DNA from 3 places in the Labrys sp. (in: a-proteobacteria) genome. Region 1 is predicted to be linked to each of the others. Evidence: predicted binding sites of a transcription regulator. Region 1 holds the regulator's gene; each other region holds the start of a gene.
The links. The regulator PhoB, encoded in region 1, activates phosphate uptake and scavenging genes when phosphate is short. The targets are predictions, from matches to a motif close to TGTCATNNANCTGTCAT.
Positions count from the first base shown of each region.

Region 2: ppk2 (polyphosphate kinase 2) is a predicted target of PhoB. The motif match lies at 1,961-1,977, and genes of this name have one in related genera.
Region 3: QM672_RS22540 (RNA degradosome polyphosphate kinase) is a predicted target of PhoB. The motif match lies at 2,476-2,492, and genes of this name have one in related genera.

Region 1 covers NZ_JASGFM010000055.1:21,736-25,057, reverse strand. The annotation lists gene pstB (phosphate ABC transporter ATP-binding protein PstB) at 1-201, shown strand, start outside; gene phoU (phosphate signaling complex protein PhoU) at 237-956, shown strand; gene phoB (phosphate regulon transcriptional regulator PhoB) at 970-1,671, shown strand; gene QM672_RS29855 (RNA polymerase sigma factor) at 1,820-3,082, opposite strand; gene QM672_RS29850 (YciI family protein) at 3,079-3,322, opposite strand, start outside.
Region 2 covers NZ_JASGFM010000010.1:159,804-163,125, forward strand. The annotation lists gene QM672_RS12125 (metallophosphoesterase) at 1-264, shown strand, start outside; gene QM672_RS12130 (GMC family oxidoreductase) at 331-1,935, shown strand; gene ppk2 (polyphosphate kinase 2) at 2,071-2,991, shown strand; gene QM672_RS12140 (glycine C-acetyltransferase) at 3,175-3,322, shown strand, end outside.
Region 3 covers NZ_JASGFM010000029.1:20,265-23,586, reverse strand. The annotation lists gene QM672_RS22545 (Ppx/GppA family phosphatase) at 1-85, opposite strand, end outside; gene QM672_RS22540 (RNA degradosome polyphosphate kinase) at 159-2,330, opposite strand; gene QM672_RS22535 (hypothetical protein) at 2,610-3,299, opposite strand; gene QM672_RS22530 (AI-2E family transporter) at 3,296-3,322, opposite strand, start outside.

The DNA.
Region 1 (3,322 bases):
ATCGAGGAATTGATCGACGAATTGAAGCGAGACTTCACCATCGTGATCGTCACGCACAATATGCAGCAAGCGGCGCGCTGCGCGGATGTGACGGCCTTCTTCTATCTGGGCGACCTCATCGAAGTCGGCCAGACCAACAAGATGTTCACCACCCCGAACGACAGCCGTACGCAGGATTACATCACCGGCCGCTTCGGCTGATCCCTCGGCCAGCGTCGAATTCATTTGGAGGCGGCATGTCCGACCATATCGTTACATCCTTCGACCAGGAACTGCGCGAGCTGCGCAACATGATCGCCGAAATGGGTGGCTATGCCGAGAAGAGCGTAGCCGACAGCGTCGAAGCCCTGCTCAAGCGCGACACCCAGCGCGCCAAGGCGGTGATCGATCTCGACGCCGCGATCGACAAGTTGCAGCGCCAGGTCGAGGACAGGGCCATCCTGATCATCGCCAAGCGCCAGCCGCTGGCTCTCGACCTGCGCGAGATCGTCTCGGCCCTGCGGGTGGCCAATGACCTCGAGCGGATCGGCGACCTCGGCAAGAATGTCGCCAAGCGCGTGGTGGCCATCCACAGTCACGCCCAGCCGGCCCAGCTCTTCGGCGGTTTCGACCACATGGCCGACCTGGTACTCGAGCAGCTCAAGCAGGTGCTCGACGCCTTCGCCCAACGCAATGTCGAGGAAGCCCTCTCGGTCTGGCGCTCGGACGGCGAGATCGATGCGATGTATACCTCGCTGTTCCGCGAATTGCTGACCTACATGATGGAAGATCCGCGCAATATCGGCTTCTGCACCCATCTGCTGTTCTGCGCCAAGAACATCGAGCGCATCGGTGACCACGCCACCAACATCGCCGAGACGGTCCACTATCTCGTGACCGGTGAATCGCCGGCCGGAGAGCGGCCCAAGGCGGACAACAGCACCGATCTCGTCGACCTTCCTGTGCCGGCTAAATAACAAGGGATAGGCCATGCCTCCCAAGGTTCTGATCGTCGAGGACGAAGAAGCGCTGACCCTGCTGCTGCGCTACAATCTCGAAGCCGAAGGCTATGAGGTGGATAGCGTCGCACGCGGAGACGACGCCGAGATCCGCCTGCGCGAAAGCGTGCCGGACCTGGTTCTGCTCGACTGGATGTTGCCGGGCCTGTCCGGCATCGAATTGTGCCGGCGCATTCGCATGCGGCCGGAAACCGAGCGCCTGCCGGTAATCATGCTCACGGCGCGCGGCGAGGAAACCGAGCGCGTGCGGGGTCTGGCCACCGGCGCCGACGACTATGTCGTCAAGCCCTTCTCCGTGCCCGAGCTCTCGGCGCGCGTGCGTGCCCTGCTGCGCCGGGCCAAGCCCGATCACGTCGCCTCCCTTCTCAAGGCCGGCGACATCTCCCTCGACCGCGAGACCAAGCGCGTCCATCGCGGCAATCGCGAGATCCGCCTCGGCCCGACCGAATTTCGCCTGCTCGAATTCCTGATGCAGGCACCGGGACGCGTCTTCGCGCGCGAGCAGTTGCTCGACAGCGTCTGGGGCCGCGACGTCTATATCGACGAGCGCACGGTCGACGTGCATGTCGGCCGCCTGCGCAAGGCGATGAACCGCACGCGCGAGATCGATCCGATCCGCACCGTGCGCGGTGCCGGCTATTCCTTCGACGAGACCTTCGCCAAGCAATCCTGAGCGCGTTTCGCGGGCATTGCCCGCTCGCTCCGCTTCGCCAAGGCTGCGTTGCGCCCTCACCACGCTCCTACGGGGAGAGGGTTAGGGGGTGCGCGACGTAGAGAGCAAGAGCGGGCGACGATATCCGCCCTCCTCCCTCGCTGCGCAGTCACGCCGCCAAATCCGCCAGGCGTGCCTGCAGATAGCGGCGGATGGCCGGATCGCTCTCCAGGCCGATCGCCCGCAAATAGGCATTGCGGGCCTCCTCCGGTCTGGCGGCCCGCACCAGCAAGTCCGCACGCGCGGCCCAATAGGGCTGGTAATCGACGATGCGTCCGTCACCGGCGACCTCGTCAAGTGCAGCCAGACCAGCCTGCGGCCCCATGAGGCGGGCGAGCGCCACGGCCCGGTTGATGGCGGCCACTGGAGAAGCTGTCAGTAGAACCAGGGCTTCATACAATGTGACGATCGCGGCCCAGTCCGTCGTCGCGCAGATGCGTCGATGGGCATGGGCCGATTGCAGCGCGGCTTCCAGCTGATAGCGGCCGATCTGGCGGACCTGGCCGGCCCGGGCAAGCAAGGCCTCGGCCTCCTCGATCAGCCCCGCATCCCAGAGCGCGGTGTCCTGCTGCTCCAGCGGAATATAATCGCCATCCTGGCCGCGGCGCGCCGCCCGCCGCGCTTCGGCGTGCAGCATCAGGGCCAGCAGTCCGAGCACTTCGGGCTCGCCGGGCAGGAGCGAGGCCAGCAGCCGGCCGAGCCAGATCCCCTCCGTCGACAGATTGCGCTCGCGGGCATGAGCCCCTTCCGGATCGGCCCAGCCTTCGGCATAGACGGCATAAACGGCCTCCAGCACCGCGTCGAGACGGCCGGGCAACTCGTCGGGCTCCGGGATGCGGAAAGGGATGCCGGCTTGCTTGATCTTGGCCTTGGCCCGTACCAGTCTCTGGCTCATCGCCACGGGCGAGACCAGGAAGGCGCTGGCGATCGCGCCGGCATCGAACCCCAATATCACCTGCAGGATCAGGGGAGCACGTACGGTGGCATCGAGGGAGGGATGGGCGCAGGCGAACATCAGGCGCAGGCGCTCATCGGGCACGGCATGCCGCTCGCCCTGCTCCGAGGCGAGGGCCTCGACATGGCGGCTGACCTCGTCCGCCTTTTCGCCGCGCAGCCTGGCGCGGCGGGCCGCATCGATCTGGCGGCGCCGGGCCGCGGTCAGCAGCCAGGCTTCGGGATTGGCGGGCACGCCGCCCGCCGGCCAATGTTCCATGGCCGCAGCAAAGGCGTCGGCCAGGGCATCCTCGGCCCCCGCAATGTCGCCGGAGCGCGCCGCGAGAAGAGCGACGAGCCGGCCATAGCTGCGTCGCGCCACGATTTCGGCAAGCTCGGCCGCGGGGGCTGAAGACACCGGCTCGGGCCGTTCGCTCAATAGTCCTTCGGGTCCCATATCGGCCGGACCTCGATGGTCCCGATGGCGGCGCTCGGGCAGCGCGCCGCCCAGCCGATCGCGGCATCCAGGTCCGGCACGTCGATGATATAGAAGCCGCCGAGCTGCTCGCGTGTGTCGGCGAAGGGCCCGTTGAGCACCTGGGTCTTGCCGTCGGCGATGCGCACGGTGGTGGCCGAAGCCGTCGGGCGCAGGCGACTCCAGGGGCCGAGGGCACCGGCC
Region 2 (3,322 bases), on a different contig from region 1:
GACATCTTCGTCGACGTGCCCGATCATGTCGCCCTGACGGTCTGCGGCCATACGCATGGCGGGCAGGTGGTCCTGCCTGGCGTCGGGGTCATTCATGTGCCCTCGCGCTATGGCAACCGCTTTGCCTATGGCCATATCGTCGAGGGGGATCGCCACCTCGTCGTCTCGGGTGGCCTTGGCATGACGGGTCTGCCGGTGCGCTTCGGCGTGCCGCCCGAGATCGTGCTGATCACCCTGGGGGCAGCGGCACCTCCGACGGTCTAATCCGTTTGCAACTCAGCTAAAGTTGTGAAACACAACGAACTCGTCAGACAAATGGGGCGGGTTCGAATGGCCATGACTTACGACACCATCATCGTCGGCGGCGGCTCGTCGGGCTGCGTCACCGCCATGCGGCTCGTGCGCGATCTTGGCCAGCGCGTCCTGATGCTGGAAGCCGGCCCCGCCCGCATGAACCCGATCATGCACATGCCGGCCGGCTACATGAAATATCTGGCCAAGGACACCTATCTCACCATGCACAAGATGGAGCGCCAGCCCCAGCTCGACGGGCGTGCCACCATCGTGCCTCAGGGCCGGGTGCTAGGCGGCGGTTCCTCGGTCAACGCCATGGTCTATATGCGCGGCCAGCCTGACGACTATGACAATTGGGCCGAGAATTACGGGGCGGAGGGCTGGCGCTATGCCGATATCCTCCCCCATTTCATTGCGATGGAAGGCAATGCCGACCTGGACACGCCGGTGCATGGCACCGCCGGCCCGCTCAAGGTCACGAGGCCGCTCCATACCTGCGAGATGACGAAGGCCTTCCTGCAGGCGCTGCCGTCCCTGGGCGAGCCGCTTAATCCTGATTTCAACTCCGGGCGCCAGCGCGGCGTGGGCCTGATGCAGGGCACCATGGATCCGGTGGCCAAGCGCCGCTGCTCGGCCGTGGACGCCTTCCTGCCGCTGGTGCGCGGTGACGAACGTCTCACCATCACCACGGAAGCGATTGTGACCCGCCTCGTCATCGAAGGCAACCGCTGCACGGGGGTCGAATATGTGGAAGGCGGGCGGACTCACAGGGCCTCCGCCGCCACGGTGATTCTGGCCGCCGGGACCTATGTCACGCCCAAGCTCCTGATGCTGTCCGGCATCGGCCCGGCCGACCACCTCCTGCGCCACGGCATCAAGCCCAAGGTGGATCTGCCGGGCGTGGGCGAGAACCTGCAGGATCATTGCGAGGTGCCGCTGATCGCCGCCTCCAACGGCCGTTACGGCTATTTCGGCCAGGACAAAGGCTGGAACATGATCCGCAACGGCCTCGACTACCTGTTGCGCAAGCAGGGGCCGGTGACCACCACGGGCGTGGAAGCCTGCGTCTTCACCAATCCCGACGACGCGCAGGCCGATGCCTCGCTGAAGATCTATTGCGTGCCGACCGTCTATCTCGACCGCGACATCACCGACGTCACTGCCTGCGACGGCGTCACTTTCACCACCTGCCTGCTCAGGCCGAAATCGCGGGGGACGGTGAAGTTGCGCTCAGCGGATCCACTCGAGCCGCCGGTCGTCGATGGCGGCTTCCTCAAGCATGCCGAGGATATCCGCCTGATGATCGCGGGCCTGCGTTTTGCCCGCTCCTTTCTGACCGCCTCGCCCATCAAGGAGAAGATTTCCCATGAGATGCTGCCCGGTGCCGACAAGGTTTCCGATGCCGATCTGCACGCCCATTGCAAGCGCATGGTCAAGACCAATTACCATCCGGTCGGGACGGCGCGCATGGGCCGGGACGATGATCCGATGGCGGTGCTCGATTCCCAACTGCGCGTGCGCGGCGTCGAGGGACTGCGTGTGTTCGATTGCTCGGTGATGCCCGAGATCGTCAGCGCCAATACCAATGCTCCAGTCATGGCCATCGCACACCGCGCCGTGGAATGGCTGAAGACGAGCTGAGCCTTGGAGGGGTGCTTGCCGGCTCTGTCACATAACTGAAATATTCCTGCACTACGGGCTTCATCAAAGCATGGGCCTATGGCGCCCGAGACATGCCCGGCCGATCGAAGCGGCCTTCTCGCAAGGAGTATTCGCATGACCACGCCAGCGGATAGCAGACCCAATCTCGACCGCATCCGGCAGGAGATTGCCGACGGCTATGACGAGGAGCTGGAACTGGAGCTGGAGGAGGCCCGCCTCGACCGTATCCTGGGGGATGCGCCCGAGCTGGAAGAGCGCGATACGCTCGACCGCAAGATCTATTTCCGCGAGCTCTTCCGCCTGCAGCACGAACTGGTCGAACTGCAGGACTGGATCCAGCACAACAAGCTGCGGGTGGTCGTGCTGTTCGAGGGGCGCGATTCCGCCGGCAAGGGCGGCGTGATCAAGCGCATTACCCAGCGCCTCAATCCGCGCATCTGCCGCGTGGCAGCCCTGCCGGCACCCAGCGAGCGCGAGCGCACGCAATGGTACTTCCAGCGCTATGTCGCTCATCTGCCGGCCGGCGGCGAAATGGTGCTGTTCGACCGCAGCTGGTACAACCGGGCGGGTGTCGAACATGTCATGGGCTTCTGCACCGATGCCGAATATGAGGAGTTCTTCCGCTCCGCGCCGGAATTCGAGCGCATGCTGGTGCGCTCGGGTATCATCCTGTTGAAATACTGGTTCTCGATCACTGACGAGGAACAGGAATTCCGCTTCAACATGCGCATCCAGGATCCGCTCAAGCAGTGGAAGCTGAGCCCGATGGACGTGGAATCCCGTCGGCGCTGGGAAGACTATACCCGGGCCAAGGAAGTGATGCTGGAGCGTACCCATATTCCCGAAGCGCCCTGGTGGGTGGTCGAGGCGGTCGACAAGAAGCGCGCACGCCTCAACTGCATCAGCCATCTGCTCAATCAGATCCCCTATGGCCAAGTCGAGCATCCGCCGGTGATCCTGCCCGACCGCGAGCGCCATGAAGACTATGTGCGCCATCCCGTGCCGTCGGAAATGTACGTGCCGAAGACGTACTGAGAGGTTGGGGGCGGGTCTTCGGACCCGCCTTTTCCTGCGGCCGAGGATGCCTGCTTGCCCGACCTGTTCGAAGATCGGCGCGCTCGTCTGTTCTCATCTCTTTTCGGCATGATCTCATCATTTGAAGCGCGGCTGGTTTTGGCTTAGGCCTGTGAACCCAAACAGGTACAAGGGAGCCGCCCGATGTCGCTCGTCGATCATGTCAAATCCACCCTGACGGAAATCGCCAAGGACGGTTTGTGGAAGAGCGAACGCGAGATTGCCGGCCCGCAACGCGCCCGCATCGAAGTGGCCGCCGAGGCCGGCCGGCGGCCGATGCTCAATCTGTGCG
Region 3 (3,322 bases), on a different contig from region 1:
GCGCGCGCGTCAGCCCCTCATAGACCACCAGACGAACCGAGTTTGAGCCAATGTCGATCGTCGCGATCGGCGGCCCCTGGCAGATGCGCCCCTGCGCGAAACCGGGCTGTCCCGGGCTCGGCCCCGCCAGGTCGGCGGCCTGGACATGGGGCAGCGTGTCAGCGTCTGCGGCTGAGGAGCGTTCGGGGAGAGTTGTGTTCAAGAGATTTGCCTCGTCCCGATAGGCTGGGATTGGTCATGAAATATTTGTGGGCGTTGAAGGGCTCTTCGTCAGGCTGCGGGACTATGCGTTCCGCAGTTCCGTCGGGCAAGATGCTCCAGCTCTGTTGATTGTCGATAAGATTGGCGATCATGATCTGATCGAGCACCTGCTCGTGCACCGTCGGGTTGAGGATAGGGCAGAGCGCTTCGACGCGGCGGTCGAGATTGCGTTCCATCAGATCGGCCGAGGAGATGTAGACGGCCGCCTTCTGGTGCGGCAGGCCATGGCCATTGCCGAACGCATAGATGCGGCCATGCTCGAGGAAGCGGCCGACGATCGACTTGACGCGGATGTTCTCCGACAGGCCGGGAACGCCCGGCCTGAGGCAGCAGATGCCGCGCACCACCAGATCGACCTGCACACCCGCCTGGCTGGCTGCATAGAGCGCATCGATGATCATGGTGTCGACCAGCGAGTTGCATTTGCACCAGATGGCGCCCGGCCGGCCAGCCTTGGCGTGCTCGATCTCGGCATTGATGTGGTCGAGGATGCGCTGCTTGAGCGAGACGGGCGAAACCGCCATGCGCTCCAGCGCCGCCGGCTCGGCATAGCCTGTGATGAAGTTGAAGATGCGCGAGACGTCGCGCGCGATCACCGGATCGGCGGTGAAGAAGGACAGATCCGTGTAGATGCGCGCGGTGATGGGATGGTAGTTGCCGGTGCCGACATGGCAATAGGACACGAGCTGGCCCATCTCGCGCCGCACTACCAGCGAGAGCTTGGCGTGGGTCTTCAGCTCGATGAAGCCGAACACCACCTGCACGCCGGCGCGTTCGAGATCGCGGGCCCAGCGTATGTTGGCTTCCTCGTCGAAGCGTGCCTTCAGTTCCACCAGCGCCGTGACCGATTTTCCGGCCTCGGCGGCCTCGGCCAACGCCTTGACGATCGGACTGTTGGAGGAGGTTCTGTACAGCGTCTGCTTGATGGCGACCACGTTCGGGTCGCGCGCTGCCTGGTTGAGGAACTGCACCACGACATCGAAAGATTCGTAGGGGTGGTGCACCAGGATGTCCTTCTGCCGGATGGCGGCGAAGGCATCGGCCCCATGATCGCGGATACGCTCAGGCGAGCGCGGCGAATAGGGCTTGAATTTGAGGTCCGGACGATCGAGCCCGACGAGTTGCGACAATTCGTTGAGGGCGAGCATGCCCTCGACGCGAAATACCGCGTCGTCGGCGACGTCGAGTTCCTCTGTCACGAATTGGCGGATGCTGTCGGGCATGCCGGCCTCGATCTCGAGGCGGATCACCACGCCGCGCCGGCGCTGCTTGAGCGCCGTCTCGAACAGCAGCACCAGGTCTTCCGCCTCTTCCTCGACTTCGAGATCGGAGTCGCGGATGACCCGGAAGGAGCCCTGCCCCTTCACGGTATAGCCGGGGAACAGTTTGGCGATGAACAGCACCGCCAGATTTTCCAGCGTGATGTAGCGGGCCGCCCCGGTTTCGGCGAAGTCCGGCAGGCGGATGAAGCGCTCGACCTTGTGGGGCGCACGGATCAGGGCGTTCAGCATGCGCCCGTCGCTCATGCGCTTGAGCTGCAGGGCGATGGTGAAGCCGAGATTGGGAATGAACGGGAACGGGTGGGCCGGATCGACGGCGAGCGGGGTGAGGATCGGGAAGATGTAGCTGAGGAAATAATCGTCCAGCCACGCGCGCTCGGCCTTGGAAAGGTCGCGCGGCTCGGTGATCACGATGCCCTCGAGCAGCAGGTCGTCGCGCAATTCGGTCCAGCGTTTCTGCTGGTCGGTGGCGAGCTTGGACACGGCCTCGCCGATCTTGACGAGCTGTTCGGCCGGCGACAGGCCGTCTGGACTGCGCGCCGTGACGTCTTCGCGCACCTGGCCGATCAGGCCGGCGACGCGCACCATGAAGAACTCGTCGAGATTGCTGGCCGAGATCGACAGGAATCGCAGCTGCTCGAGCAGGGGATGGCTCTTGTTGGACGCCTCTTCCAGCACGCGGCGATTGAATTGCAGCCAGGAAATCTCACGATTGATGAAGCGGTCCGGGCTGACGCGCAGCGCGATCGAGTCTTGAGAGGGAGCCACGTCACGTGCCGCCTCCCGCATCTCATCGCCTTGCATCGCGCTCTCCACCGTCTGTGCCGTGCTGGTCATGGTCGTCAATGCCGCTCGCTATGTCCCGGGCTGCTGTTCCCCATCCCGCCGGTCGGAATCGCCGTCCGCCATGGGGAAGCCTGCTTAGGCCGCCTATATGACAATGCTGTCACATAAAATGGCTGCGCTGGGGAAAATTCGCAAAACTTCGCCCCGTCGCCTGTGGAACCGTCGCTGGCTGCTCAATGAACTGGACCCGGGCGGAGGAGCGTAAGCGCGACCTGATCGCGATCACTCCTCGTCGAATGGCGACGCCAGCACTTCCTTCAGAAGTTCGGCCGCGAGTGCCCGCGTGATCCGGCGGCCGCGTGACAGGCCTTCGCGATCGAGCACGGCAACCACCTGGCGCGCTGCGGCGAAGGAGCGCTCGATGCGCCGAACGAGGAAGTCGACCAGGCTGGAATCGACGATGAGCTGCCGGTCGAGGAAGAGCTTCACCAGCAGCATGCGGAAGAGATCGTCGTCCGGCGTGGCGATGGTCAGGGCCGGCATGGCCCGCAGGCGCGAGATGAGGTCGGGAAGCACAAGACCCCAGCGCTCGGGGGGTTCGTGAGCGGTGATCAGCAGGGAGGCGCCCGCCTCGCCGGCGAGGTTGAGCAGATGGAAAAGCGCCGTCTCGTCGATGCCACGCCCGGCATCTTCGATCACCACCGCCTTGTGTGAGACCAGCACGGGGACATTGTCGTCCCGCAGCGCCTCGCCCGTCAGCGTGACCGCGCCTGCGGCTTCGGACCAGATCGCCGCCAGATGGCTCTTGCCCGAGCCGCTCGGGCCGATCAGCAGGGCACGACGGGACGGCCAGTCCGGCCAACGTTCGATGAAGGCATAGGCGGCCTCATTGGACGGCGAGACCAGGAAATCCTCGCGGGCGAACGAGGCCCGCAGCGGCAGATCGAGCGCCAATTGGCGGGGAAGGGTCACGACGAAGGGTCCGATGGCAGCAC